4 regions of the Streptomyces sp. NPDC052079 genome follow, and region 3 is predicted to be linked to each of the others. Evidence: riboswitches for the same ligand, from Rfam matches in the RefSeq annotation. Region 3 holds a riboswitch; each other region holds the start of a gene.
The links. Region 3 has a riboswitch for cyclic di-AMP ahead of AB0L56_RS00415 (transglycosylase SLT domain-containing protein). Riboswitches for the same ligand answer to the same signal wherever they lie in the genome.

Region 1: it holds a riboswitch for cyclic di-AMP, as region 3 does, so the genes downstream of both, AB0L56_RS25440 (peptidoglycan DD-metalloendopeptidase family protein) here and AB0L56_RS00415 (transglycosylase SLT domain-containing protein) in region 3, are expected to answer to the same signal.
Region 2: it holds a riboswitch for cyclic di-AMP, as region 3 does, so the genes downstream of both, AB0L56_RS07275 (M23 family metallopeptidase) here and AB0L56_RS00415 (transglycosylase SLT domain-containing protein) in region 3, are expected to answer to the same signal.
Region 4: it holds a riboswitch for cyclic di-AMP, as region 3 does, so the genes downstream of both, AB0L56_RS22835 (transglycosylase family protein) here and AB0L56_RS00415 (transglycosylase SLT domain-containing protein) in region 3, are expected to answer to the same signal.

What each region holds. Positions count from the first base shown of each region.
Region 1 covers NZ_JBFAWL010000021.1:50,656-57,565, forward strand. The annotation lists partial or broken gene AB0L56_RS25430 (MBL fold metallo-hydrolase) at 1-307, opposite strand, end outside; gene AB0L56_RS25435 (SGNH/GDSL hydrolase family protein) at 573-1,358, opposite strand; gene AB0L56_RS25440 (peptidoglycan DD-metalloendopeptidase family protein) at 1,563-2,471, opposite strand; cyclic di-AMP (ydaO/yuaA leader) riboswitch at 2,476-2,637, opposite strand; gene AB0L56_RS25445 (tyrosine-protein phosphatase) at 3,090-3,887, shown strand; gene AB0L56_RS25450 (DUF6126 family protein) at 3,909-4,037, opposite strand; gene AB0L56_RS25455 (XRE family transcriptional regulator) at 4,034-4,657, opposite strand; gene AB0L56_RS25460 (aspartate aminotransferase family protein) at 4,732-6,147, opposite strand; gene dxs (1-deoxy-D-xylulose-5-phosphate synthase) at 6,144-6,910, opposite strand, start outside.
Region 2 covers NZ_JBFAWL010000002.1:586,317-593,226, forward strand. The annotation lists gene AB0L56_RS07265 (dihydrofolate reductase family protein) at 1-1,024, shown strand, start outside; tRNA gene AB0L56_RS07270 (tRNA-Met) at 1,090-1,163, shown strand; cyclic di-AMP (ydaO/yuaA leader) riboswitch at 1,459-1,615, shown strand; gene AB0L56_RS07275 (M23 family metallopeptidase) at 1,627-2,646, shown strand; gene AB0L56_RS07280 (PrsW family intramembrane metalloprotease) at 2,750-4,102, opposite strand; gene trmB (tRNA (guanosine(46)-N7)-methyltransferase TrmB) at 4,163-5,005, opposite strand; gene lhgO (L-2-hydroxyglutarate oxidase) at 5,050-6,264, opposite strand; gene AB0L56_RS07295 (MFS transporter) at 6,358-6,910, opposite strand, start outside.
Region 3 covers NZ_JBFAWL010000001.1:80,741-87,650, forward strand. The annotation lists gene AB0L56_RS00395 (polysaccharide deacetylase family protein) at 1-414, opposite strand, end outside; gene AB0L56_RS00400 (glycosyltransferase) at 411-1,907, opposite strand; gene AB0L56_RS00405 (GNAT family N-acetyltransferase) at 1,928-2,998, opposite strand; gene AB0L56_RS00410 (HAD family hydrolase) at 3,221-4,093, shown strand; gene AB0L56_RS00415 (transglycosylase SLT domain-containing protein) at 4,057-4,545, opposite strand; cyclic di-AMP (ydaO/yuaA leader) riboswitch at 4,549-4,685, opposite strand; gene AB0L56_RS00420 (polyprenyl synthetase family protein) at 5,310-6,320, shown strand; gene AB0L56_RS00425 (DUF2092 domain-containing protein) at 6,564-6,910, shown strand, end outside.
Region 4 covers NZ_JBFAWL010000017.1:13,306-20,215, forward strand. The annotation lists gene AB0L56_RS22815 (Ppx/GppA phosphatase family protein) at 1-934, opposite strand, end outside; gene AB0L56_RS22820 (DUF501 domain-containing protein) at 931-1,485, opposite strand; gene AB0L56_RS22825 (septum formation initiator family protein) at 1,520-1,990, opposite strand; gene eno (phosphopyruvate hydratase) at 2,142-3,428, opposite strand; gene AB0L56_RS22835 (transglycosylase family protein) at 3,697-4,389, opposite strand; cyclic di-AMP (ydaO/yuaA leader) riboswitch at 4,393-4,561, opposite strand; gene AB0L56_RS22840 (transglycosylase family protein) at 4,767-5,732, opposite strand; gene AB0L56_RS22845 (cytochrome P450) at 5,933-6,910, opposite strand, start outside.

The DNA.
Region 1 (6,910 bases), on a different contig from region 3:
CCATCCACGTCAGGCGCAGCCCGGTCGCCGGCGGGCGGTTCAGGTCGGCGAGGGTGGTGGGATGGACCGGGATCGTGCCCTGCGGGGCGCGGAGGGAGCGGGAGTCCTTGTCCAGGAACTGCTTGGCCATGTCCCATCCCGACCCGGAGGGACGCGTACGGGCCTGCCCGCCCGGGTTCTGGAACACGCCGTTCGCGAAGTGCGGGGACCTGCGGATCCGCGCCAGGCGCTCACCGGCCGGCTCCGCGCCGAAGGCCGGCAGCCGCAGGGCGGTCAGCCTCGCCCGGGGGGCGGAAGAAGCGGCCACGGTACCTCCAGATGAAGTCGATCGGAGTGTCCATTATGTGCGGTGGCTCCGCGGACGGGGGCAGTTGTGGAAACAGCCCCCGCGCCCCCAAAGGGGCGCGGGCAACTGCGCGACCAGCCACCCGTACACGCCCCCGCGCGCCAAGCCCCACGCGGACCTCAAGACGCCGCGAGCGCAGCACCCCAAAAGGGGCGCGGGGAACTGCGCGACCAGCCACGCACCACCCACACACGCCCCGCGCGCCCAGCACCCCGCGAACCGCGCCTCACGCCACCTTCGCGATCCGCGACCGGATGTCCTCCGGGGACAGCGTCCCCTTCGCCGTGACGTGGTCGCCCGACGACTCCCCCCGCAGGCGGCGGCCGATCCACGGGACCAGATACTCCCGCGCCCAGTGGACGTCGTCCCGCCGGATCTCCAACGTGCCGCGAGGCGGCAGCGGCGGCCACGGCTGCTCCGGGTCCGCGGGCACCTTCAGGCCGAGGGCGAGGCCCGCGCGCAGCGCGACGCGGGTGTGGCCCTCGGGCGAGAGGTGCAGCCGGTCGGCGTCCCAGGCCCTGCGGTCCTGGACGCTCTTGAGGGACCACAGGTCCAGCACCGTGCAGCCGTAGCGGTCGGCGATGGCCCGTACGTGCCCGTTGTACGTGGCGATCTTGCCGCGCAGATGCCTGAGCACGGGGACGCCGCGGGTGTCGAACCCGGTCGTCACCAGGACCGTGCCGCACACGGCGGTGAGGGCGGCGATCGCCTGCTCGAAGCGCTCGGCGACCTCGTCCGGGTCGGTGCCCGGACGGAGGATGTCGTTGCCGCCCGCGCAGAACGAGACCAGGTCGGGGGCGAGTTCGACCGCCACCGGGAGCTGGTCCGCCATGATCTGGTCCAGCAGCTTTCCGCGCACCGCGAGATTGGTGTACTCGAAGTCCCCCTCGGGCCGGCGGTCGGCGAGAAGCACGGCGAACCGGTCGGCCCAGCCGACGAACGCCCCGTCGGGGCCGGGGTCACCCACGCCCTCGGTGAAGCTGTCCCCCACCGCCACGTACGACCCGATCACTCTTCTGCTGTCATTCTTCGAATCGTCTGCCACGGCAGATCATGATTCACCGTGGAATGTGACCTACGCGACCGTAGGCGAGCGTTGACGTGCGGTGAGATAAGCCACTCTCAGAATGTCGCCCGGTCCGGAATACACCGGAGGCCGGACCCGTGGATGGGGTCCGGCCTTCGGTGCGCGTGTCAGGAAGGTTGCCGCAGGGGGTCAGATGGAGACGCCCTTGGAGCGGAGGTAGGAGAGCGGGTCCACGTCCGAGCCGTAGTTCGGGGTGGTGCGGATCTCGAAGTGCAGGTGCGGGCCGGTCGAGTTGCCGGTGGAGCCGGAGAGACCGACCTGCTGGCCGGCGCTCACGGTCTGGCCGGCCGAGACCGACAGCGAGGACAGGTGGGCGTACTGGGCGTAGTGGCCGTCGCTGAGCTGGATGACGACCTGGTTGCCGTACGCGCCGGCCCAGCCCGCGGAGACGACCGTGCCGGAGCCGACGGCCTTCAGGGAGGTGCCGGTCGGGACGCTGAAGTCGACACCGGTGTGGTAGCCGCTGGACCACATGCCGCCGGCCACCTTGTAGGCGGTGCCGATGCCGCCGCCGGGCACCGGGGAGCTGTAACCGGAGGCGGCCGGGGAGGACGGCTGCGGCTGCTCGGCCGGCTGCTGCGCCGGCTGCTCGGCGGGCTTCTCGGCCTTCGCCGCGGCAGGCTTCGGAGACGCCGGCGCAGTGGACTTCTTCGGCGTGGCCTTGGCGGCCTCACCGTCGATGGTGAGCTTCAGACCGGGGTGGATGAGTGCCGGGTCGTCGCCGACGGCCTCGCGGTTGTCCGCGTAGAGCTGCTTCCAGCCGCCGTCGACGTTCTCCGTCTCCGCGATCTTCGCCAGGTAGTCGCCGGCCTTCACGGTGTACGTGCGGACCTGGTCGCTCTTTTCGGCGGTGGCCTCGTGGCCGCCGGCGGAAAGGGACTGGACGGCCTTTTCGGGGGCCGCCTGCGGCGTGGCGGCGTTCGCGCCGGTGGCGCCGAGAAGCGGCAGGGCGAGTGCGGCGCCACCGGTTCCGGCGACGGCGATGGAGCGGGTGAAACGCTGAGCCTTGGGACGGCGGTGCTTACCCTTCGCGGGCATGACGAATTCCTCTCCGGCGCCTGCGAGGTGAGCTGTCGGGTTCGGACTGGAGATGTCCGGCCGCGATATCACGCGACTTAACCCCAAGCCGTTCCGGAGACCGGAACAGGCAGTCTTACCTGTGGGTCCCCCGCTCCTGCCGTACACGGGTCAGTGTGTGCGGGCTCCGGGCGGCGGCAGGATTAGGCGTCCGTCCGGATCGGTCGTGAACGTAAGCGACCCGGATGCGACGGGACAAGCGGCAGTTCGCCGCGAAGGTGCTTTTTCCGTGATCCACAGGAGGAATTGACGTCACCGAGCGTCAATCGTGATGCAGAGGGCCCACGAATTCCCTTGTTATTGCGCTTGATTACGTGAGCATGGCGATAACACATCGTCACGGATATGACGCTGCTCACGCACCCCACTCCCATTTCTCCTGCTTTGGTGGCATGTTATAGCGAAGCGACCTAATCGGACACAACGCCTCAATCATGCGATCACAGGCATGCGCATCCTGGGCGCCTGGGCGGCCGGGCCACGCCTGTGGAGAACTCATTGCCCCAGGCAGGCATGTCGTATCGTCAGGTGATGCCCGCCGACGAGCAGCGGCGGCGGCGCCGAGTGGGAGGAGTCCCCGTGACGCAGCAGATCCCGTCGACCGAACCCGAGCTGGCCGGAGTACGCAACTTCCGCGACGTGGGCGGACTGCCGACCGTGGACGGTCGGCGGGTGCGGCACGGGGTGCTGTTCCGCAGCGGTCACCTGGCCCATGCGACCGCCGAGGACGCCGTCTTCCTGTCCTCGCTCGGGCTGCACACGATCTTCGACTTCCGCAACGCGGCGGACCAGAAGCTGGAGGGGCCGGACGTCGAACTGCCGGGCGTGCGCAATCTGAACCTGCCGCTCAGCGACCCGGCCGACGGCGCCGAGTTCTGGAAGATGGTCCGCGACGGCGACCTGGACCAGCTGCGCTCGGTCCTCGCGGACGGCAAGGGCGCGGACCGGATGATCACCTCCTACCGGATGATCATCACGGAGCGCACCGCCGAGCACGCCCAGGTGCTGCGCTCGCTCGCCGAGGACAGCGTCCCCGTGCTGATGCACTGCGCGGCGGGCAAGGACCGTGCGGGACTGTCCGTGGCGGTGACGCTGCTCGCGCTGGGCGTCGAGCGGGACGCGATCGTCGACGACTACCTCAAGTCCAACGCCAAGCACCGCCGTTACAAGGTGCACCGCAGCGGCAGCTCCGCCTCGGCCTACTCCTCCGAGGTCATGGAGCTGCTCAGCCCGCTGTTCGACGCCCGGGCGGAGTACCTGTCGGCCGCCTTCGAGACGGTGGAGGAGACCTGGGGCGGGGTCGACGCCTATCTGGAGCAGGGGCTCGGCCTCACCCCCGGGGCCCGGGAGCGGCTGCGCGAGCGCATGCTCGACTGAGGCGGGCACCCGCCCCGGCGTCTACTTCTTGGGGGCTATCTCGAACAGGAAGTAGATGAAGGCCGCGAAGAGGTGCCCCACCACCACGTAGATGAACAGCCGCACCCACAGGGCCCGTGGGAACTTCTCCTCCATGTCCTTACCAGTCATGTCGCTTCTCCGTGGATCGGGCCCAGGCACAGCGCGGCCGTGGGACTCTGCAGCAGGGTGTGGACGAACAGCAGTTCGACCCCGTCGGGGTCGGCTGCGGCAATACGGTGCGGGGTCAGCGAGTCGAAGTGCGCGCTGTCGCCCGGGGCGAGCCGGTGCAGGACGTCCCCCAGGCGCAGCAGCAGCCGGCCCTTGAGGACGTACAGCCACTCCTCGCCGGGATGGACGCGCACGATGTCGCCCTGGGAGCCGTGCGGCACATGGACCCGCAGGGCCTGCATGCCGCGCCCCGGCGCCCCGGCCGGCCAGTACGTCCAGCCGCCCGCCGCGGTGGGTTCCATGTCGGCGGCGCGGACCACGGCGTCCCGTTCGGTGGCCGCCTCGCCGAGCAGCTCGGAGACCGTCGTACCGTAGATCCGGGCGAGGGACAGCAGCATCGGCAGCGAGGGCTGCCGCTGCCCGGTCTCCAGCCGGGAGAGATGCGCCGGTGACAGACCGGCGTCGCGGGCGGCGGCCTCGAGGGTCAGGGAGGCCCGTCGCCGCAGGGCGCGCAGTTGGGGCGCGACCGCGGGAAGGCCACCGGCAGGCCCGGTCGGCGGCTCGGCGTCGGAGGAGCTCATGCCCCCATTGAGCCGGAAATTTGCCCGTGGGGCAATTTTCTTGCCTCACAGGCAAACGGCCGGATGTCCTCCGGTCAGCGGATGGCCACCGCCTGCTTCACCAGCGTCCTGCCGAACTCCCACATCAGACCGCCATCATGGGCGTCGTCCATGACCGCGCGGAAGGCGCGCACGAACCGGTCCACGTCCTCCTCGTCGATGACGAGCGGCGGGATCAGTTTGATCACCTCCATGTGATCGCCGGAGACCTGGGTGAGGATCCGGTGCCGTTGCAGCAGCGGTACGACCACCATCTGCGCGAAGAGCCCCTTGCGGGCCGCCTGGAGCATGGTCCAGCGGGAGCGCAGCTTCAGCGACCGGGGCCGGCCGAACTCGATGCCGATCATCAGGCCCCGGCCGCGGACGTCGGCGAGCAGCTCGTACTGGTCGGTGAGCGCGGCCAGCCGGGTCCGCAGCAGCTCGCCGGTGGTGCGGACGTTCGCGATGATCTGCTCGTCCTCCATGACCGACAGCACCGCGAGGCCCGCCGCCATGGCCTGGGCGTTGGACCCGAAGCTGGCCGAGTGGACCAGCACCCGGTCCATCGACGAGAAGACCTTCTTGAAGATCCAGTCCTTGCCGATGGTGGCGCCCACCGGCACATAGCCGCCGGAGAGCGCCTTGGCCACGCACACCAGGTCCGGCTCCACGCCCTCCTCGTGCTGGTAGGCGTAGAAGTCGCCGGTCCGGCCCAGTCCGGTCTGCACCTCGTCGGCGATCAGCAGCGCCTTGTGCCGGTGCAGCAGCTCCTGGGCGGCCCGCAGATAGCCGGGCGGTGCCACGTGGACGCCCTTGCCCTGGATCGGCTCCACGATCAGCGCGGCGACGTCCTTCTTGCGCAGCTCCCGCTCCAGGGCGTCCAGGTCGCCGAGCGGGACGGCCGTGTCGGGCAGCAGCGGGGTGAACCCGTCCTTGAAGCCGGACTCGCCGTTGACGGAGAGGGAGCCAGCGGTCAGGCCGTGGAAGGCGTGCTCGCAGTAGAGGACGCGCGGCCTGCCGGTCGCGTACCGGGCGAACTTCAGGGCGCCCTCGACCGCCTCCGTGCCGCTGTTGCCGAAGAACACCCGGTCCAGGTGGGGGGTGTGCGCGAGCAGCTTCTCGGCCAGCAGTCCGGGCAGCGGCTGGCAGTCGAAGCGGGTGAGGTCGGCGAGCTGGGCGTCCAGGACGTCGTGCAGCGCCTTGCGGACCACGGGGTGATGGCGGCCCAGGCCCATCACCCCGAACCCGGCGAGCATGTCCAGGTAGTCGTTGCCGTCGGCGTCCCAGAAGTGGGCGCCCTCGGCGCGCTCGTAGACCTTGTCGAAGCCGAGGGTGTGCAGCATGCGCGGGAGCTGGTGGTTGAGGTACCGGCTGTGCAGCTCGTAGCGCTCGGCCCCGCGCTCGGCCAGCAGCGCGCCGAGGTCGAACTTCCCGGCTCTTGACGACTCCGACGCCGACTCCGCGGTGGTCATGGCTGGTGCTCCTGTGCGTCCTGTGGCTGTTTCGCGAGTTCTTCCCCGACGGCGAGGCTCGCGCTGATCCGCCCGGCGACCTCGACGGGCGTGAGGCCGATGTCGGCGAGCACCTCACCGCGCTTGGCGTGCGCGAGGAACTGCTCCGGGATGCCGAACCGGCGTACGGGCACGTCGACCTCGGCGTCGCCCAGTGCCAGCGCCACCGCGGAACCCACCCCGGCGGCCCGGCTGTTGTCCTCGACGACGGCCACCATGCGGTGGCCGGCAGCCAGCGGCGGGAGGGCCGGGTCGACGGGTTTGACCCACCGGGGGTCGACCACCGTGCACCCGATACCGCGGGCTTCCAGCAGTTCGGCGGCCCCCAGACAGACCGGCGCCATCACGCCGACGGCCACCAGCAGCACCTCCGGCGCGTCCGCACGGTGCAGCACGTCCATGCCGCCGATCCGGTGCAGCGCCGGGATCACCGGGCCCACCGACTCCTTCGGGAAGCGGAGCAGGGTGGGCGCGTCGTCGACGCAGACCGCCTCGCGCAGCTGGGCGCGCAGCTGGGCGGCGTCGCGGGGCGCGGCGATGCGCAGGCCGGGGACGACCTGGAGGACGGACAGGTCCCACATGCCGTTGTGCGAGGGTCCGTCGGCCCCGGTGACGCCGGCCCGGTCCAGGACGAAGGTCACCCCGCAGCGGTGCAGCGCCACGTCCATCAGCAGCTGGTCGAAGGCGCGGTTGAGGAAGGTGGCGTAGACGGCGACGACCGGGT
Region 2 (6,910 bases), on a different contig from region 3:
CGACGAGGTGCGGGCATCCGTGGACGCCATCCTGGTCGGCGCCGGTACGATCCGCGCCGACAATCCCCGGCTGCTGGTCAACTCGCCCGAGCGCCGCGCCGCCCGTCTCGCCGGGGGCCAGCCCGAGTATCCGCTCAAGGTCACCGTCAGCGGCTCCGGCGAGCTGGACCCGGCGGCGTTGTTCTGGCACACCGGCGGCGAGAAGGTCCTCTACACCACCGACAAGGGCGCCGAGCGCGCCCACGCCCTGGGCCTCGCCGCCGATGTCGTCCCGCTCGGCCCGGAGCTCGACTGGCGGCGCCTGCTGGAGCATCTGGGCACCGTGCGCGGGGTGCGGCGGCTGATGGTGGAGGGCGGCGGCCGCGTCCACACCCAGCTGCTCACCGAGGGCCTCGCGGACGAGCTCCAATTGGTGCTCGCCCCGCTGTTCGTCGGCGACGCGGACGCACCCCGGCTGTTCGGGCCCGGCTCCTACCAGGGCGGCCGGCTGCGGCTGGTGGAGACCCGCCCGATCGGCGATGTGGTCCTGATGCGCTACGAGCCCACGGCGCCCGGCACCGGCGCGCTGCCCGTCGCCGCCGACCACCGCTGGCTGGCCCTCGCCTGCGAGCTGGCCGCGCAGTGTCCGCCCTCGAAGACGGCGTTCAGTGTGGGTGCGGTGGTGGTGGCCGCGGACGGCACGGAGCTGGCGCGGGGCCACTCCCGGGAGGGCGGTGACCCGGTGGTGCACGCGGAGGAGGCCGCGCTCGCCAAGACCGATCCGGCCGATCCCCGGCTAGCGGGTGCCACCGTGTACTCCAGCCTGGAGCCGTGCGCCCGGCGCGCGTCGCGGCCGGCGCCCTGTGCGCGGCTGATCCTGGACGCGGGGATACGGCGGGTGGTCACGGCCTGGCGGGAGCCGGACACCTTTGTGGCCGGTGCCGACGGCAGCGCGGTCCTGGCGGCCGGGGGCGCCACCGTCGTCGTCCTGCCGGAGTACGAGGACCGCGCCAAGGCGCCGAACGTCCACTTGACCGGCCGCTGAGACGAACCGCACACGTAAATGGGTGTGCGGCATGTCCCGCGGATGGCATACACTGGTCTCAACGACGCGGGGTGGAGCAGCTCGGTAGCTCGCTGGGCTCATAACCCAGAGGTCGCAGGTTCAAATCCTGTCCCCGCTACTGAAGGCCGAGGGCCGGAATCCGAAAGGGTTCCGGCCCTCGGTGTTTTCGCATCGCCCCTCCCCTCATCACTTACTGTGAGCCAGCCGTCCCGCAGCGCATAACAGGTGACACACCGTCAGCAGTCGGCCCGCAGTCGAGCCGAGGTCAACTCGCCCGTTTTTGGGCGCTCCTGGCAGGTAAGTCCCCGCGAAAATCGTTAACGATCAAGAGGAACGGCTTGGAATCCGGCCCTCGCGTCTATTAACGTTCGATAACGCAGCGCGGTCGTCCCAGCCGTCACAGAAGTCGGCTCCGTGCGCACGCGCCGAATCCCGTAAGGGAACCGGGGAACCACCACCGTGGGGTGAGTCGTGTGGGTGCAGCCGTGGCAACACGGTTTGTATACGCGCGTAGGAGACCTTCCTGCTCCGAACCCGTCAGCTAACCCGGTAGGCGAAAGGAAGGAAAGGAGCGCGCCCACGTGGCGTCCAACCCGCCTGCCCCCGAGGCCCCGTTCAAGCCGAGCGACACCTTCGCCTACGGCGGTGTCCGCACCGACGAGGGCCCCTTCGAGGAGTGGAACCCCACCGCGGAGTCCATTCGCCCGGTACGTGGCCGGCACCGCGTCTCCAAGCAGCGCGGGGGAGGGCTCGCCCGCAGCTCCACCGTTCTCGGCGTCGGCGTCATAGCGGCGGTCGGCGCCGGCGGCATGGCCAGCGCCCAGCCCGGCAAGCCGCCGGTCTCCATCTCCGTGCCCGACCTCCCCAACGTGGGTTCCCTCATCTCCGACGAGGAAACGCCCGAGGGTTCGACCACCCCCCTCAGCAGCCTGGGCATGGCCACCGCCGAAGCCGAGCAGGGCACCGAGGGCGCCGGCGAGGCGCTGCGCACCCGGATCATGGCCCAGGTCGAGCAGCAGCAGAACCAGGCCGAGACCAAGGCCGCCGCCGAGGCCGCCGCCGCGGCCGAGAAGCAGGCTGCCGAGGCCGCCGCCAAGGCGGAGAAGGAGGCCAAGGCCAAGGCCGAGGCCGCCAAGAAGAAGGCGGAGGAGGAGGCCGCGAAGAAGGCCGAGGCCGAGCGCCTCGCCCAGCTGGCCAAGCAGTACACGCTGCCGACCTCCTCGTACACCATCTCCTCCACCTTCGGCCAGGCCGGCGCCTACTGGTCCTCCGGTCAGCACACCGGCCTCGACTTCGCCGCCCCCACCGGCACGCTGATCAAGGCCGTCCACACCGGCACGATCACCTCCGCCGGCTGGGACGGCTCCTACGGCTACAAGACCGTGCTGACCCTCGACGACGGCACCGAGATCTGGTACGCCCACCAGTCCTCCATCAGCGTCAGCGTCGGCCAGAAGGTCAACACCGGCGATGTGATCGGCCGCGTCGGCTCCACCGGCAACTCCACCGGTGCCCACCTCCACCTCGAGGTCCACTCCGGCGGCTCCTCCTCGGGCATCGACCCGATGGCGTGGCTGCAGAGCAAGGGCCTCACCCCCTGATCACCGCCGCCCCGATTCCTGCCGCTCCTGAACGCCGGCAGTCCCGACGACGACCCCCCGACGTCAGGGCTGCCGGTCAGGTGTTTCCGGGGACCTTCGCACGTCAGAAGCGGTGGGCGTCGGAGCCGTAGGCGGGGTAGGGATGCCCGTAGGGCGGGCTCCCGTGGGCGGGATGGCCGTACGGCGGATGCCCGTACGCCCCGTGCACCGGCCACGGCGTGGGAGCGACCGGAACCGGCGGTGCGGTGAGACGGGCCGCGTGGTCCAGGGCCGGACGCGCCGCACCCCGCCGGTGCCACAGCTCCAGCAGCAGCTCCCGTTCCCGGGGGACGAAGTCCGTCCCGGCCCGCCCCAGCCGGCCGCGGTGCCGCAGGAACGCCAGCGAGGTGGCGTACGCCTCGTACTGCGCGACCGCGCGCGCCGCCGGCTTTCCGCCGTACCGGCGCGCGTACCGCCGGGCGAGGCGCCGCGCCCGCATCGAGCCCAGGGCGAACGGCTCCGCCGGGGTGAGCCAGCCGGCCACCGCGTACGCGGGCAGCTCCGTCCGGACGGTCCGCAGCTCGCGCTGCCGCGTCCACACCACCAGCCAGGTCAGCAGCCCGAACGCCGGCACCATGAACGCCGCGTACACCGCGATGAAGCCGTACTGGCCGAGCGTGGTGGAGCCGTTCCACAGGGCGTGCATGCCCATCGCGAGGAGCAGACCGCACAGCGGAAGCAGCACGCGCCGGACCCGCTGCCGGTCCGTGGACAGCGCGGCGATGCCGAAGCCGATCCCGGTGAGCACGGTGAACAAGGGGTGCGCGAACGGCGACATGACGATCCGCACGAAGAAGGTCGCCGCGGTGACCGAGGCCACGCCGCTGTCGCCCGTGAGCTGGTCGGTGCCGTAGGCGGTGCCGAGGTAGAGGATGTTCTCCGTGAAGGCGAAGCCGGTGGCGGTGACCCCGGCTATCACCACACCGTCGAGGATCCCGGTGAAGTCCCGTCTGCGGAACAGGAAGACCAGGAGGACGGCCGCGGCCTTCGCTGACTCCTCCACGACCGGGGCTATGACGGTCGCCCCCAGCGTGTTGGCGCCGGTCGGGTCGGCGGTCGCCGTCGCTATCCACTGCGTGGCGAAACTGTTCGCCACGATCGCTATCAGCGCCGCTGCACACGCACCCCAGGCGAACGAGAACAGCAGGTTCCGCCAGGGGCCCGGCTCCACCCGGTCCAGCCAGCGGAAGGCCGCCATGAGCAGCGGCACGGGAAGGACGGCGAGACCCACTCCCACCAGGAATCCCTGGGTTCCCGTCTGCTCGCGGACCAGGGCGAGGATCACCAGACCGGACAGCGTGAGCAGGGTGATCAGCGTGCCGTAACGCACCCAGGGCCGCTGCCACCAGTGTGCGTGCCCCAGCGTTCCGCCGGGGGCCTCGCCGGGGCGCGTCGGGTACGGAGGGCTGGTGGCCACGGGATCGACCCTTACGAGGGAGGGGCAGGACTGCGTGCGGGCTCGGGCCCGGCCTGGGGCTTACTCCTGGGCCTGGCGCCCGGTCCGCTCCTCGTGCGGTACGCGGCGGAAGAGCAAGTCGTTCACGACATGACCCTTGTCCAGTCCCTGGCCCTCGAAACGAGTGAGCGGACGGAACTCGGGACGTGGCGCGAAACCGCCGTCCGCCTGCGTGTTCTCGAAGGCGGGGTGCGCGGTGAGCACCTCGAGCATCTGCTCCGCGTACGGCTCCCAGTCGGTGGCGCAGTGCACGACCGCCCCCGGCCGCAGCCGGGTCGCGGCGAGAGTGAGGAACTCCGGCTGGATCAGCCGGCGCTTGTGGTGCCGCTTCTTGGGCCACGGGTCGGGGAAGTAGACGCGCAGTCCGTCCAGGGAGTCGGGGGCCAGCATCTCGCGCAGCAGGATGATCGCGTCGCCGTTGCCGACCCGGACGTTGGTCAGTCCCTGCTGGTCGGCGAGGTTGAGGAGATTGCCCTGGCCGGGGGTGTGGACGTCCACGGCGAGGATGTTGGTGGCCGGGTCGGCGGCGGCCATCGAGGCGGTGGCCTCGCCCATGCCGAAGCCGATCTCCAGCACGACCGGGTTGCCGTTGCCGAAGAACGCGGCCAGGTCGAGCGGGCCGCTGCCGTCGATGTCGAAACCCCACAGGGGCCACAGCCGCTGCAGGGCGTCCGCCTGCCCGGCGGTGACACGGCTGCGGCGCGGCTGGAAACTGCGGATCCGCCGCTCGAAGTGCGACCCGGCCGGGTCGGGCTTCGGCCCGTCCGGGAAGCGCGGCTCGCCCTTGGCCCGGGTACGGCGGATCGACACACCGGGCGTGGGTGCGGAGTGCGGTGCTTCGGGGGTGCTCACGGAGTCAGACACAGTGCTTCGATTTTACGGGGGCGGGGCGGGCGGGCGTCGTGCTCTCACCGTCCGTCCGGCGTGAGCTGCGCCATCGCCCGCCGCGCGATCTCCCGCCCGATCGGCAGGGACGCCGTGGCCGCGGGAGAGGGCGCGTTCAGCACGTGCACCGCGCGGGGGGCCTCCTGGATCAGGAAGTCGTCGGCGAGGGTGCCGTCCCGCAGCACCGCCTGCGCTCTCACCCCGGCCGCCGCCGGCACCAGGTCGTCCTCCCGCACGGCGGGCAGCAGCCGGCGCACCGCCCGCGCGAAGGCCGGCCTGGACAGCGACCGGTGCAGTTCCCCGGTGCCGTACCGCCAGTGGCGGCGGGCGAGCTGCCAGGAGCCCGGCCAGGACAGGGTCGCCCCCAGCTCGCGCGGACGCACCGTTCGCCAGTCGTATCCCTCGCGGGCGAGCGCCGGTACCGCGTTGGGGCCGACGTGGACGCCGCCGTCGACGCCCCGGGTGAGGTGGACACCGAGGAAGGGGAACGCCGGGTCGGGCACCGGGTAGACCAGGCCGCGCACCAGCTCCGGTCTGGCCAGCTCGTAGTACTCGCCGCGGAACGGCACGATCCGGGCGCCGGGCTCGTCGCCGGTGCGCCGGGCGATCTCGTCGCAGTGCAGCCCCGCGCAGTTCACCAGCACCCGGCCGCGCACGATGTCGCCGCCGGCCGTCAGGACGGCCACTCCCCGGCCGAGGCGGCGGTCGACGCGGACGACCCGCGCCCCGTAGCGGATCTCCGCGCCGGACGTCTCCGCGAGCCGGCCGGCGACCGCGGCGAAGTCGCAGATGCCGGTGGTGCCGACGTGGAGGGCCGCCAGGCCGTCCACCTCCGGCTCGTACTCCGCGATCTGCGGGCCGCACAGTTCGCGCACCGCGATGCCGTTCTCCCGGCCGCGCTGGGCCAGGGCGTGCAGGCGGGGGAGCTCGTCGCGGCCCGTGGCGACGATCAGCTTGCCCGTCACGGCGTGCGGGATGTCGTACTCCGCGCAGAACTTCACCATCTCCGCGGCGCCCCGCACCGCGTAGCGCGCCTTCAGCGAGCCGGGGCGGTAGTAGATGCCGCTGTGGATGACGCCGCTGTTGCGGCCCGTCTGGTGCCGGGCCGGACCGGGCTCCTTCTCCAGCACCGTCACCCGCGTGCCCGGGGCCGCGCGGCCGATCGCGTACGCCGTCGACAGGCCGACGATCCCTCCGCCGACCACCAGCACGTCACAGTCGTACGAGCGCGCCACCATCTGCGTCACCTGCACCACCTCCCGCATCCGATAGTGCACTGCGCCACTGACAACAGTGCACCGCGGCCTGACGGCGGCCGTACCTCCGGTGGGTCAGGCCGTCGTCATCAGCAGCGGGCGGGCGCGTTCGCGCAGTTCCACCACGCGGGGTTCGTCGCCGTACGGCTCGAGACGGTGCAGCAGGTCCTTGACGTACTCGGTGGTGCGGGCGGAGGAGATGCGGCCCGCCACCTCCACCGCGCGGACGCCCTGCTCGCAGGCCGCGTCCAGGTTGCCCGACTCCAGTTCGGCGACGGCCGAGACGACGAGACGCAGTCCGTGCGAGCGCACGAACTCCTCCGTCGGCCTGGACAGCGCCTGCTCGGTGAAGCGGCGGACCTGGCGGGGCGCCTTCAGATCGCGGTAGCACTCCGCCGCGTCGGCGGCGAAACGGTCGTAGGAGTAGAAGCCGAGCCAGGTCGGGTCGCTGTCGCCGGGGCGGGAGCGCTCCAGCCAGCTCTCCGCCGACTTCAGGGCCGCACCGGCGGCCTGTGCGTCTCCCGCGCGTGCGTGTGCGCGTGCCTCGACCAGCCGGAAGAAGCTCAGGGTGCGGGCGGTGGCCAGCCCCCGGTTGCGCTCCAGCGCGGCCTGGGCGAGGTCCACGCCC
Region 3 (6,910 bases):
GCCGGCCTCTTCCAGCCGCTTCGCCTCGTCGAGCGTCATCATCGGGGCGGGCGGCAGCAGACTGCGGCCGCCCGGGGCGATGGCGCCGGTGGTGAGGTAGGCGGTGGCGGGCAGCCCGCGCCCGGCGAGGACATCGGCGGTCGGGCCGGGCAGATCGGCGAAGCCGTCGTCGAAGGTGAGCAGCACCGGCCGGGGCGGCAGCGGCGCCCGCCCGGCGAGGCCGTCGGCGAGGGCGCTGATGGTGACGGGCGTACGGCCGCTGTCCGCGATCGCGTCCAGATGGGCCGCGAACGCCTTCGGGGTGACGGTGAACTCGGCGATCCACTCCGGCGGGTCGTCCATCACGGCGTGGTAGAGGAACACGGGGATGGCCGTCCCCCGGTGGGCGGGAGCGGTCGCGTGTGGCGGGTTCATCGCGTCCCCCTTCCCGCGCCGTTCCGCAACGCCCGCCGCGCCCGCAGATGGCCGGCCGGCCCGTGGAGCATCCCCCTGCGCTGCAGCCGCGACAGCCGGCGCGGCCAGGGATGGGTGCGGGTGTCGTGCGCGCCCGGTGCGCCGCCACCGCCGTCGGTGTCGCGTACGGCGGTCAGCGCGCGGGCGTGGGCGAGACCGCGCGGCAGCCGGGCGAGGAACGCGGGCAGCAGCGCGGGCCGGTTGATCAGGACGGCGGTGAGATAGGCGGTGAGGCCGGCGCCGTATCCGTACGCCTGGGTCTCCAGGTCGGCCCAGGTCTCCCGGTGGTGGTGCCACACCAGCGCGTACGGGGTGTAGTGCAGCCGGTGCCCCTGGGCGAGCACGCGCACGAAGCCGTACAGGTCGTCGCCGCCCCGCGCGGGTGTCCCGGCACCGGTGGCGGGGTCGAAACCGCCGACGGCGCGCAGCACGTCCGCGCGGAAGGCCATGTTCGCGCCGGAGCCGAAGCGGCCCGCGGTGAAGGGGAACAGCGGCTCGTCGGGGGGCGGGTCCTGGGGGTCGTACGTCGTCGGCGTGAAGCCCTTGGCGAAGCCGCCGTGGCTCTCCAGCAGGACCTGGGCCGGGGTGCGCAGCCGGGCGGGCAGGATGAGTCCGGTGGCGCAGCCGAGCCGGAGGTCGGCGGCGAAGGGCGCGGTCAGCTCGGTGAGCCAGCGGGGATCGGCGACCACGTCGTCGTCGGTGAACGCGATGACCTCGCCCCGGGCCTCAGCGAGCCCCGTGTTGTGGGCGATCGCCAGACCGGGGGCCGGCTCGCAGACGTACCGCACCCGTTCCCCGTACTTCCGCTCCACCAGGTCCCGCGTGTCGCCGGTCAGGGGAGCGTTGTCGACGACGACGACCTCGAACCGCGGATGCTCCTGCGCGAGCAGCGAGTCCAGCGCCCGCCCAAGCTGCCCGGCCCGCTCCCGGGTAGCGACGACGACCGACACGAACGGCAACCCACCACCGCCGACGGCCCGCCCGGCCCCACCACCGGACGTCCCGGAAGACACCCCCGCATCCGGCACGGCCTGCTGGCCCGTGTCCCGTCCGGGCTGCGCGTCTGCGTTCCGCGCGGGCTGCGCGCCCTTGTCCGGTGCGGGTTGCGCGTCTGTGTCCCGCGCGGCTGTCTCGCCCGTGGCGCCCGCATCCCGCGCGGTATCCGTGCCCGTGGTCCGTGTCGTTTCCGGGAACCGCTGACGTGCCGCCTGGGCGAGCGCCCCTCGTGGGTCCGCTCCCTCCGGTACCCGGGTCAGCAGTGTGCCCACCGGTCTGCCCGCCCGTCTGACGAGCAGGAACACCTCGCCGTGGGTCACCGGTGGGCTTCCGGGGCCGGGTCTGAGTACGGCCTCGTTTCCGCCCGCGGCCAGGTCCAGTTCGGCGACCTGTACCGCCCCGATGGACAGGAACCGCCGTATCTCCTCCTGCGTACGCGCTCGTGCTCTGCCGGACATACGTCCTCCCCTCCCCCTCCTCACGAGCGGCGCAGCCGGGCCGCGCCCCTCAAGGTCCGTGTCGCCAGCGACGCCAGGCGCGGGCGGCTGCGGACGAACGCGTGCGCGCGGCGCGCGGGTTCACGGCTCAGCCAGTGCAGCGCGGCGCCCGCCCCCGGACGGGTCACCGCACCTTCGTAGACGGCGAGTTCGCCGGTCTTCAGCGAGTCCTTGTACTCGGCCCGGCCGCGCCCCATGTCCAGCAGCCCGATGCCCTCGGCCGCCGCCGCCTCGGCCATCCGCAGATGCAGCACGAGCCCGGGCGAGTACTTGGCGAACTCCGGGTCGTACGCCGGGAACCAGCAGGCCAGGACGGACGCCGAACGCAGGCCGAAGTGCGCGGCGACGGGCCGGTCAGCGGCGTACAGAACCGACAGCGTGCCGGTGCACTCCGGGGCCCGGGTCTCGGCGAGCCGGCCCACGAGCCGGGCGATCCACTCCTGCGCGAACCGGTCGCGGCGGCCCGTCCTGCGGTACTGCGCCGACTTCCACGCGACGAGCGCCCGCAGCGCGGCCGGGTCGCGTTCGTCGAAGACGAACCGCACGGGTCCGGCCTGGCGGCCCAGCCTGCGCTCCTTGGCCAGCGTGGTCTTCAGGAACTTCGGCGACTGGGTGCGCAGCACCGACTCATAGGTCTCGTAGCCCTTCTCCACGTCGATGACGAAGCTGGCATGCTCCTCGGCCGCGTGCGGCGCGAACAGTTCCTGTCCGGCCTCCAGGTTGTCGAAGGCGAAGCTCGACAACGAGCAGGCCCGCAGCAGTTCACCGGTCTCCAGGACGGCACCGGGAGCCAGCACCGCGCCCTGGCAGTCCGACACCCCGAGCCCGATCGCCCGGCCCTGTCCCGCCACGCCCCGCTCGTAGGGCAGGAAGCCCGCAGGTTCCGCCCCTTCGTACAGCACGGCCACCCGGGCCCCGGGCCGCACCCGGCCCACGGCGGTGGCGAACTCCGGTTCCATGAAAGGGCTGCGTGGTGCGTCCATCGCGGCACGTAATGCGCGCCAGCGCTCCCGTTCCCCCTCGCCCAGCTCCTCCGGCCTCAGCACGCGCATGCGTCCACTGCTCACCTGACCCCCCGATCAAGTCCCCCCTGGACTCTTGGAAGGTACCGCCCGAGCCCACCGGGGCGGTAGATAGCGGACGATGTTCTTGCCAAACGGTGAAAGAGTCCTCAACCGGTCCTTACCCGGTGATGACGGAAGGAGAACCGCGCCGAAAGCGAGCGGATACGGGCATGGTGAATCGGACGGTCGCGTTGTCCGTATTCTCTGATCATGGCCGCACCCACCGCTTTCTCACTCATCGCCACCGACCTGGACGGGACGCTGCTGCGCGGCGACGACACCCTGTCCGACCGGTCCCTCGCCGCGCTCGCGCGGGCGGAGCGGGCCGGTGCCCGGCACCTCGTCGTGACGGGGCGTCCCGCCCCCAGGGTGCGGCCGCTTCTGGACGACCTCGGTTGCACGGGGCTCGCGGTGTGCGGACAGGGCGCGCAGGTGTACGACGCCGGCGCGCACCGGCTGCTGTGGTCCGTCAGGCTGGACCGGGAACTGGCGGAGACCGCCCTCGGCAAGATCGAGGCCGAGGTGGGGGAGGTGTACGCCGCGGTCGACCAGGACGGGGTCGACGGGCTGACGCTGATCGAGCCGGGGTATCTGATGCCGCATCCGACGCTGCCCGCGGTGCGGATCGAGCGGCGGCGTGATCTGTGGGAGCGGCCGATCAGCAAGGTGCTGCTGCGCCACCCGCATCTGTCCGACGACGCGTTGGCGGCGGCGGCGCGTGCGGTGGTCGGTTCGCTGGCGACGGTCACCATGTCGGGACCCGGAACCGTGGAGCTCCAGCCGTGCGGGGTGACCAAGGCGACCGGCCTGGCGCTGGCCGCCGAGCACCTGGGGCTGAGCCCGGAGCGGACGGTCGCCTTCGGCGACATGCCCAACGACATCCCCATGTTCGACTGGGCGGCGCACGGGGTCGCCATGGCCAACGCGCATCCCGAGCTGAAGGCGGTGGCCGACGAGGTCACCACGTCGAACGAGGACGACGGCGTGGCCGTCGTCCTCGAGCGACTGTTCGGTGGGCCGGCCGTGGTCGGCCGTCAGCGCCCGGCTCAGTACGCGCCGAAGACGTTGTCGATCGAGCCGTAGCGGTCGGCGGCGTAGTTGCAGGCCGCCGTGATGTTCGCGACCGGGTCGTACGGGTCGAAGGCGGTGCCGGGCACGTGGTACGCCTGGAAGGTCGGGTCGATGACCTGCAGCAGGCCCTTCGACGGGGTGCCCTTGGCGGCGTTGGAGTCCCACAGGTTGATGGCGGTCGGGTTGCCGGAGGACTCGCGCATGATGTTGCGGTGGATGCCCTCGTAGGAGCCCGGGATGCCGTGCTGCGCCATGACGTCCAGCGACTCGCGGATCCAGCCGTCGAGGTTGTTCGGGTAAGCCGTCGTGGAAGCGGCGGTCGGGGTGGCCGTCTGGGTGGCCGCGGAGGCGGTGGTGGCGCCGAACAGCGGGAGGGCGACCACGGCGACGCCGGTACCGGCGACGGCGAGGGTGCGGGCGATGCGGCGGTTGCCGAAGCGACGCAGCTGACCGGAAACGGACATGTCTGGGTTCCTCTCCTACGCCTGCGAGGTGAGCTGTCGGGTTCGGGCGGGAGAGTGCCCGGCCGTGCCCCTGGAGGCATGGCTTCACCCCAAGGCCCTGTCGTCCCGCTCCCGCCCGCCCGTTCGGGCGGAGGACGGGAATGGGAGGACAGGACCCCGCCGTTCCGGCGCGTGGCCGGGCCGGCGGCTTACCTGGGTCCCCCGCTCCTGCCGTGTGTGAGTTGGTCGGTGGGTGTCATGCGGGCGGTGGCAGGATTCGGCGTCCGCCCGGCAGGCCCGGAACGTATGCGAGAGCACATGGAGGGAACAAGTGCGGGTGTCACGCAATCAGCCCTTTGATCTTGGATCGGGTGATTTGGGGTGCTTGATCCTTTGCGGGTGCCAACGGTCAACTCGGTTTCGTGGGAGGGAAAAACGCCGATCGGGCCAGGTGGTGGACGCGGCGGGCGGCACGTGACCGACTTCACTCACCGCGAGCCCAGGGACCATTTACCGCCAAGAGGAATTCGCTTGCTAATTCCGGCAAATCGGACGGACGTCCGGGCAGGATGGTTGACAGGGCGTTACGTCCGGGAAGGTGGCACATTGTCCGTTGTTATCAACCGGTCAAAAGCACTCCGCTCCCGATCCGGTGCCGCCCTGCCGGTAACCCCGGGTGCTGGCGGTGATCGAAACGTGACCGGATACGCTGACTTGAGTGATGGCAGCGACGTATCGACATTCCGCGTAACCGCCAGTGGACACCAGCAGACAGGAGACCCCTCGTGACCGTCGTCGGGCCGTTCGGGCTGAGCGTGCGGGACCAGGCTCTGGAAGCCGATGTCCAGGCCGGAATGACGGCTGTCGAGGAAGGGCTGATCGAGGCCACCAAGAGTGAGGTCCCCTTCATCACCGGTGCCGCCCAGCATCTGGTGCGGGCCGGCGGCAAGCGCTTCCGTCCGCTGCTGGTGATGCTCGCCGCCCAGTTCGGCGACCCCTACGCGCCCGGCATCGTGCCGTCCGCCGTGGTGGTGGAGCTCACCCACCTGGCCACGCTCTACCACGACGACGTGATGGACGAGGCCGAGGTCCGGCGCGGTGTCGACAGTGCGAACGCCCGCTGGGGCAACTCCGTCGCGGTCCTCACCGGCGACTTCCTCTTCGCCCGGGCCTCGCACATCCTGGCCGACCTCGGACCGGAGGCGGTCCGGGTGCAGGCCGAGGCGTTCGAACGGCTGGTCACCGGGCAGATCCTGGAGACCGCGGGACCGCAGGACGGCCGCGACCCCGTCGACCACTACCTGGACGTGCTCGGCGGCAAGACCGGATCGCTGGTCGCCGTCTCCTGCCGCTTCGGCGCGATGATGTCCGGCGCCGACGAGACGGTCGTGGACGTGCTCACCCAGTACGGCGAGCGGCTCGGCGTCGCCTTCCAGCTCGCCGACGACGTCCTGGACATCGCCTCCGACTCCAGCGAGTCCGGCAAGACCCCCGGCACCGACCTGCGCGAGGGCATCGCCACGCTGCCCGTGCTGCGGCTGCGCGAGCGGGCGGCCCGGCTGGGACTGGCCGAGGACATCGCCCTGTGCGAGCTGCTGGACTCCGACCTCACCGACGACGCCCGGCACGCCGAGGCGCTGCGGCTGCTGCGCGGGCACCCCGCGCTGGAGCAGGCCCGCCGGGACACCGTGCGGTACGCCGAGGAGGCGCGCGCCGCGCTGGCCCCGCTGCGAGAGTGCGAGGCCAAGGCGGCACTCGTGCAGCTGTGCGACGCGGTGGTGCACCGCGCCGGCTGAGCCCGGCCGGGCCCGAACTGCCCCGCGCCCCCTACTGGTCGGGGGAGAAAACCACCTCGCGTGTCATACCGGAGCAGTACACGGAGTTGCGTCCGGGGTCTGACGCTTCCGCATGCCGTATTTGGTCAGATGGACCAGACGGACAACACCACGTCTCACCGGTTCGGGTGAGAATGGCGGCTCAGGGTGAGACTGGTGCAAGGACACGAGACGGAAGCCGCCGCCGACCACGGAGGGCATCACATGGCACCGTACGATTCCGAGAACACGACGGCCGCGGAGGAGGTCGACGAGCCGCGCACGGGGCGGCGCAGGGCCGCGCGGTACGTCGTCCCGGTCACGGTGATGGGAGTGGCGGCCGCCACCATCGGGCTCGTCCCCGCGATCGCCAGCTCCGGCGACCCCGACCTGCCGGAGATCACCGCGGCGCAGCTCATCGAGAAGATCGCGACATCGGACGTCGAACAGCTGTCCGGCACCGTGAAGATCACCACGGACCTCGGACTGCCGAACCTCGGCGGCCTGGAGAACAGCATCGCGTCCGGCGCGATGGGGCACGGCGAGGAGGGCGGCGGCTCCTCGGCCGAACC
Region 4 (6,910 bases), on a different contig from region 3:
TGGACCAGGCGATGCCGTCGAGGATGTCGTGCTCCGAGACCACGACCTCCTCGGCGCCGATCCGTTCCATGATCGCCAGCAGGATCAGGGCGCCGGCGCCGATCACGTCGACGCGTCCCGGGTGCATGGAGGGCACCGTGGCGCGTTCGGCGTGGGTGGAGTGCAGCAGCCACTCGGTGATCTCGCGGACCCGGTCATGGGAGACGCGGGAGTGGTGGATGGCCGCGGAGTCGTACGCGGGCAGGTCCAGGGCGATCGCCGCCACGGTCGTGACCGAGCCCGCCAGGCCGACCAGGGTGTGCGCCTCGCGCAGCGGGACCGTCTCCTCGGCACGGTCGAGGGCGGCCTCGATGTCCGTGCGCATCGCCGCGATCTGCTCCTCGGTGGGCGGGTCCGTCACGACCCCGTCGCGCACCAGGTGCCGCTCGGTCATCCGTACGCAGCCCACGTCCACGGAGCGGGCGGCGCGTACGTGGTCGTCGCCGACGACGAACTCGGTGGAGCCGCCGCCGATGTCCACCACCAGGAACGGACGGCGCAGGTCGGCCCGCCCGGCGAGCTCCTTGGTGGCACCGGTGAAGGAAAACTCGGCCTCCTGGTCGCCGGTGATGACCTCGGGTTCCACACCCAGGATGTCCACCACCCCGCGCACGAACTCGTCGCGGTTCTCGGCGTCGCGGGTGGCGGAGGTGGCGACGAAACGGAGGTGTTCGGCGCCGTGCTGCTTGATGATCTCGGCGTACTCGCGGCAGGCGGCGAAGGTGCGCTCCAGCGCCTCGGGGGCCAGCCGGCCCGTGCGGTCGACGCCCTGGCCGAGCCGCACGATCGTCATCCGCCGGTCCAGGTCCGTCAGTTCGCCCGTGTCAGGGTCCGCTTCGGCCACGAGGAGACGGATGGAATTCGTACCGCAGTCGATGGCGGCGACCCGGGTCACTGGCCGTCCTCCTTCTCCGTATTCTCCGTACCGGACTCGGGCAGGGTCACGCACGGGCCCTTGCTCCACCACTCCGGCAGCATCGCCAGCGCCTCGTCGCCCAGCGGGTTGACCCCGGGGCCCGCGGCCAGCGAGTGGGCGACCAGGACGTGCAGGCACTTCACCCGGTCCGGCATGCCGCCCGCGCTCGGGAAGTTCTTCAGCTCCTCGATCTCGTCGCGGCGCCGGATGTAGTCCTCGTGCGCCGCGCGGTACGCCGCGGCCAGCTCGGGGTCCCTGCGCAGCCGCTCCGTCATCTCCTTCATCAGGCCGCTCGCCTCCAGCGTGCCGATCGCGGAGTTCGCCCTCGGACACGTCAGGTAGTACAGCGTGGGGAACGGGGTGCCGTCGGGCAGCCTCGGCGCGGTCTCCACGACGTCCGGCAGTCCGCAGGGGCAGCGGTGCGCGATGGCGCGCAGCCCGCGCGGGGGCCGGCCGAGCTGCTGCTTGAAGGCCTCGACGTCCGCGTCGGTGGGCTCGGTGCGCGGGGTCGTGGGCGGAGGGGTTTCCATACGTGTCTCTTCTACGGCTTTCTGCAAAGGGTGGTCACTGGACCGCGGCGTCGGACTTGTCGACGCCGTCCCAGACGTTCGAATACCAGGGGCGGTCGGCCGCCTCGAGATCGGTGCGCGACGTCCCGGCGGTGTCCGGATCGACGACGATGTAGCCGGTCTCGCCGGGCATGACGTAGTGCAGGCGCCGGCGGATCTCCTGCTCGGCGTAGGCGTCGTCCTGCCAGCGGGCCTTCATGTCGCGCAGCCGTTCGACCCGCTGACGGGTCTCGTCCTGCTTCTGCTGGAGTTCGGCGATGTCCGCCCGCTGGGAGACGTACTGCCGCATGGGGTAGGCGAGGGCCACGATCAGCGAGCAGAGCACCAGCGCGAGCAGCGCCGCCCGGCCGGTCAGCCGGGAGCGGCGGGCCTGCCGCCTGGTCTGCGAGCGGTAGACCCGGGCGGCGGTCTGCTCGCCGATCAGCCGGATCCTGGTCGCGGTGGAGAAACGGTCCCGGCCGGTCACGGAGTCGCGCTCCCGCACAGCACCGCCATGATCCCGCCTCTCGTCTCGCCGTCATACGCGTCTCGTTCACCGTCATACGCGCGTACGTCCCCGCACACGGTACGGGACCGAGTACGGGGACGTACGTACGACGCTGCCTGCGAACCGGCGCTCAGTCCTCGGAGCGGAACCGCGGGAACGCGCTGCGGCCGGCGTACACCGCGGCGTCGTCGAGGATCTCCTCGATGCGCAGCAGCTGGTTGTACTTGGCGACGCGCTCGGAGCGGGCCGGGGCCCCGGTCTTGATCTGGCCGCAGTTGGTGGCGACCGCGAGGTCGGCGATGGTGACGTCCTCGGTCTCGCCGGAGCGGTGGGACATCATGCACTTGAAGCCGTTGCGCTGGGCCAGCTCGACGGCGTCCAGGGTCTCGGTCAGCGAGCCGATCTGGTTGACCTTGACCAGCAGGGCGTTGGCGGCGCCCTCGTCGATGCCGCGCGCGAGACGCTCGGGGTTGGTGACGAACAGGTCGTCGCCGACGAGCTGGACCTTGTCACCGAGCTTGGCGGTGATGGTCTTCCAGCCCTCCCAGTCGTCCTCGAACAGCGGGTCCTCGATGGAGACGAGCGGGTACGCCTCGACGAGCTCGGCGTAGTACTCGGTCATCTCGGCGGCCGAGCGCGTCTTGCCCTCGAAGGTGTAGGAGCCGTCCTTGTAGAACTCGGAGGCGGCGACGTCGAGCGCGAGGGCGATCTGCTCGCCGGGGGTGTAGCCGGCTTCCCTGATGGCCTCGAGGATGAGGTCGAGGGCCTCACGGTTGGAGCCGAGGTTGGGGGCGAAGCCGCCCTCGTCGCCGAGGCCGGTGGCCAGGCCCTTGCTCTTCAGGACCTTCTTCAGCGTGTGGTAGACCTCGGCGCCCCAGCGCAGGGCCTCGGAGAAGGACTCCGCGCCGATCGGGGCGATCATGAACTCCTGGATGTCCACGTTGGAGTCGGCGTGCGAGCCGCCGTTCAGGATGTTCATCATCGGCACCGGCAGCAGATGCGCGTTCGGACCGCCCAGGTAGCGGAACAGCGGAAGGTCGGAGGCCTCGGAGGCGGCGTGGGCGACGGCGAGCGAGACGCCGAGGATGGCGTTGGCGCCCAGGGAGCCCTTGTTGTCGGTGGCGTCCAGGTCGAACATCGCCTGGTCGATCAGGCGCTGCTCCGTGGCGTCGTAGCCGACGAGCTCCGGGCCGATCTGCTCGATGACGGCCAGTACGGCCTTCTCGACGCCCTTGCCCAGGTAACGGTTGGCATCGCCGTCACGGAGTTCGATGGCCTCGAAGGCGCCGGTGGAGGCGCCGGACGGGACGGCGGCACGACCCGTGCTGCCGTCGTCGAGGCCGACCTCGACCTCGACCGTGGGGTTGCCTCGGGAGTCCAGGATTTCCCGGGCTACGACGACGTCGATGGACGGCACGAGCATCTCCTTCTTGGATGTGACGCGGGTGAGCAAGGCCACGGAGGTCTTGCGAGACCGAGCCTAACCGGCTCCGGGCGATCGGCCATCCGGCCGCTCACCCCATGGACAGAACCGAGCGTAGATTGTTTTTGATCGGAACAAAGGCGGTTCCGGAAACCCCGACCGGAAAGTCTTCCCCCGCGCATGACCCCGCCCCGGTGCGTACGGGGGATGACGCACCGGGGCGGGGAGCCCGTGGGGACGGGGAGGGACCTGCGGCGTTGCCCTACTTCAGGTGCAGCTGCTGGCCCGGGTAGATGAGGTCGGCGTCCTGGACGATGTCGTCGTTCAGCTTGAACAGCTCAGCCCAGCCGCCCTTGACGTCGTGCTCCTCGGCGATGGAGCTGAGGGTGTCGCCCTTGACGACCTTGTACTCGCCGTCGCCCTTCTCGACCTTCTTGCCGGTGGGGGTGGTGACGGTCTTCTTCTCGGCCTTCGGCTCGGCCTGCTTCTCGGCGGCCGGGCGCTCGGTGGAGCGCGAGGCCTTCTGCTCGGTCTCGCGGGGCTGGGTGTTCTGCGCGGAGCCGGCCGAGTCGCCGGTGTAGGCGGCGTTGGAGAGGCCCTTGCCGCAGACCGGCCAGGCGCCCTTGCCCTGGCCCGCCAGGACCTTCTCGGCGATCTCGATCTGCTGGGCCTTGGTGGCATGGTCAGCGCTGGGGGCGTACTTCGTGCCGCCGTAGCCGGCCCAGGTGGAGGCGGAGAACTGCAGACCGCCGTAGTAACCGTTGCCGGTGTTGATGGACCAGTTGCCGCCGGACTCGCACTGGGCGACGGCGTCCCACTCGGACGCGGTGGCGGCGGAGGCGCTGCCGGCCGCCATCAGCGGGGCGGCGACGGCGGCGGAGGCGACACCGGCGATGGTCATCGCGCGGGTGCCCTTGGACGGACGACGGTGCTTGCCCTTGCCGGAAAACAGCATGGTGGATCCCCTCACCGACGCCTGCGAGGTGAGCTGTCGGGTTCGGGCCGGTTGAGTTGCCCGGCCGCGTCCCTCCCGGGAGGCGGCTTCACCCCAAGCCCGAACCGGTGTCAATCACCGGAAAGGGCACTTACCTTGGGTCCCCCGCTCCTGCCTACGGCGCATGACGCGACGACTGTTCCCGTGCTGCCGCTGGCAGGATTCGGCGTGGCGGCAGCCGGGGCCCGCGATGGCGAGCGGTCACGACCGTAGACACGCGATTCACGGAATATCAAAGAGGATCAGCGCTTCTGAGACCTATCTCTCACGGCCTTTACACCGGACATTCGGCGCGAATCATGCCGTCAACCGGCCCCGCGTCCGGGCGATTTCGGATGTCACTTTTCGCCCGCTTCGGTCCCGACCTCGAGCTCCTGACCCGGCAGGATGTAGTCCGGGTCGGCGCCGATGAGCTGGGCGTTGACGGCGTACAGCGCACGCCATCCGCCGTCGACCGCAAGGGAGTCGGCGATGGACGAGAGGTTGTCCCCGGAGTCCACGGTGTAGGAGCCGCCGGTGCTGCCCCAGGCGTCGAGACCGCGCGCGTGCCGGCCGGACGACTCGGACGCACGCTCCTCGTCCTCACCCTCCTCGGCGCCGGCGCCGCGGTGGCGACCGGTTCCCTCGTCACCACTGTCCGCTGAAGAACCGCCGCTCTGCACCGTCTTGTCCGGCTTGTCACCGTCGGGGGTGGCAGAGGGGGAGGCACTGACGTCCGCACTCTTGTCGCCACCGTCGCTGCCCGAAGGGGCGTCCGATTCAGTCGACCTGCCGGATTCATACGATGCGCCGCCGGCGCCCTCCGGCGTCTTGTCCTTTCCGTCCGCACCGGACGACGGGTCGGCCGTGGCCGACGGAGAGGCGGAAGCGGATGCGTCGCCGGAGTCCGGCGAGGCGGACGTACCCGTGTCGACGTCGGCCGCGGGAGCGTTCTGCTCCAGGCCCGCGAGCAGGCCGCAGGTGCGCCATGCTCCGACACCCTGGTCGGCGAGGATCGCCTCGGCGACGGCTATCTGCTGATTGCGGCTGGCCTGGTCGGCGCTCGGCGCATAGTCCAGGCCGCCGTACTTCTCCCAGTCGTCCTGGGTCAACTGCAGGCCGCCGTAGTACCCGTTGCCGCTGTTCTCGCTCCAGGAACCACCGCTCTCGCACTCGGCGACCCGGTCCCAGGTGGAGCCGTCGGCCGCGCTGGCGCTGCCGGCCGCGAGGAGCGGGATCGCGATGGCGGAGCCGGTCACTCCGGCCGCGACGAGGAGAGCCGGAGCCTGGCGGGGGCGGCGGTGCCGACCGTTCCCGGAGAGCATGCGAAGACCTTTCACACGACAGCGATGAACCGGCGCGGCGAAGGAGCCCGAGACGGAGCGCCGCACTTGAAGGGTGAAGGTATCGGCAGTCGATCACTTGTCACAAGTTAATGCCGCGCAGATCACGTGAAGATCACAGAGTTGAGCGCGTGTCACGTTTGCGCTGGCCCGAGCGGGGGCAAAGACCGGAGCCCGGTCCGTCACTTTTGCGGTGGGGTGAATTCCACCGGAAGTGTGCGCAGTCCGCGCATAATGAGCCCGCCGCGCCACCGGAGTTCGTCCGGTTCGACCGCCAGCCTCAGGTCCGGAAGCCTGGTCAGCAGCGTGGCGAGCGCGGTCTGGCCCTCCAGGCGGGCCAGCGGGGCACCCAGGCAGTAGTGGATGCCGTGGCCGTATCCCAGATGCTGGTTGTCGCGCCGGCCGAGATCGAGCACGTCCGGGTCGGCGAACCGGTCCGGGTCCCGGTCCGCGGCGGCGAGGACGACGAGCACCGGGTCGCCCGCCGCGATGCGCTGCCCGCCGATGGTGACCGGTTCGGTGGCGAACCGCCAGGTGGCGATCTCCACGGGGCCGTCGTAGCGCAGGAGTTCCTCGACACCGGTCTCCAGCAGCCCGCGGTCCCCGGCGGCGAGGGCCCACTGCAGGCGTTCGCGCTGATCCGGGTGGGTGAGCAGGGCGTAGGTGCCGTTGCCGATGAGGTTCACGGTGGTCTCGAAGCCCGCGAACAGCAGGATGAACGCCATGGCGGCGGCCTCGTTCTCGGTGAGGTGCTCACCGTGGTCGGAGGCGCGGATGAGACCGGAGATCAGGTCCTCGCCGGGGGCGGGCTCGGGGGACAGGGCCTCGCGCTTGCGGTGGATCAGCTCGGCGAGATAGCCGCGCATCTTCTTCACGGACCGGGCGACCCCGCCACGCGGTCCCCCGCCGTGACGGATCATCATGCCCGCCCAGTCCCGGAAGTCGTCCTGGTCGTCGCGCGGGACGCCGAGCAGGTCGCAGATGGCGTAGATGGGGAGGGGGAAGGCGAACTCGTGGATGAGGTCGGCGGAGCCCCGGTCCGCGAAGCGGTCGATGAGCCCGTCGGCGAGTTCCTGCACACGCGGCGCGAACTCCGCGACACGGCGCGGGGTGAACGCCTTGCTGACCAGCCGCCGCAGCCGGGTGTGGTCCGGCGGATC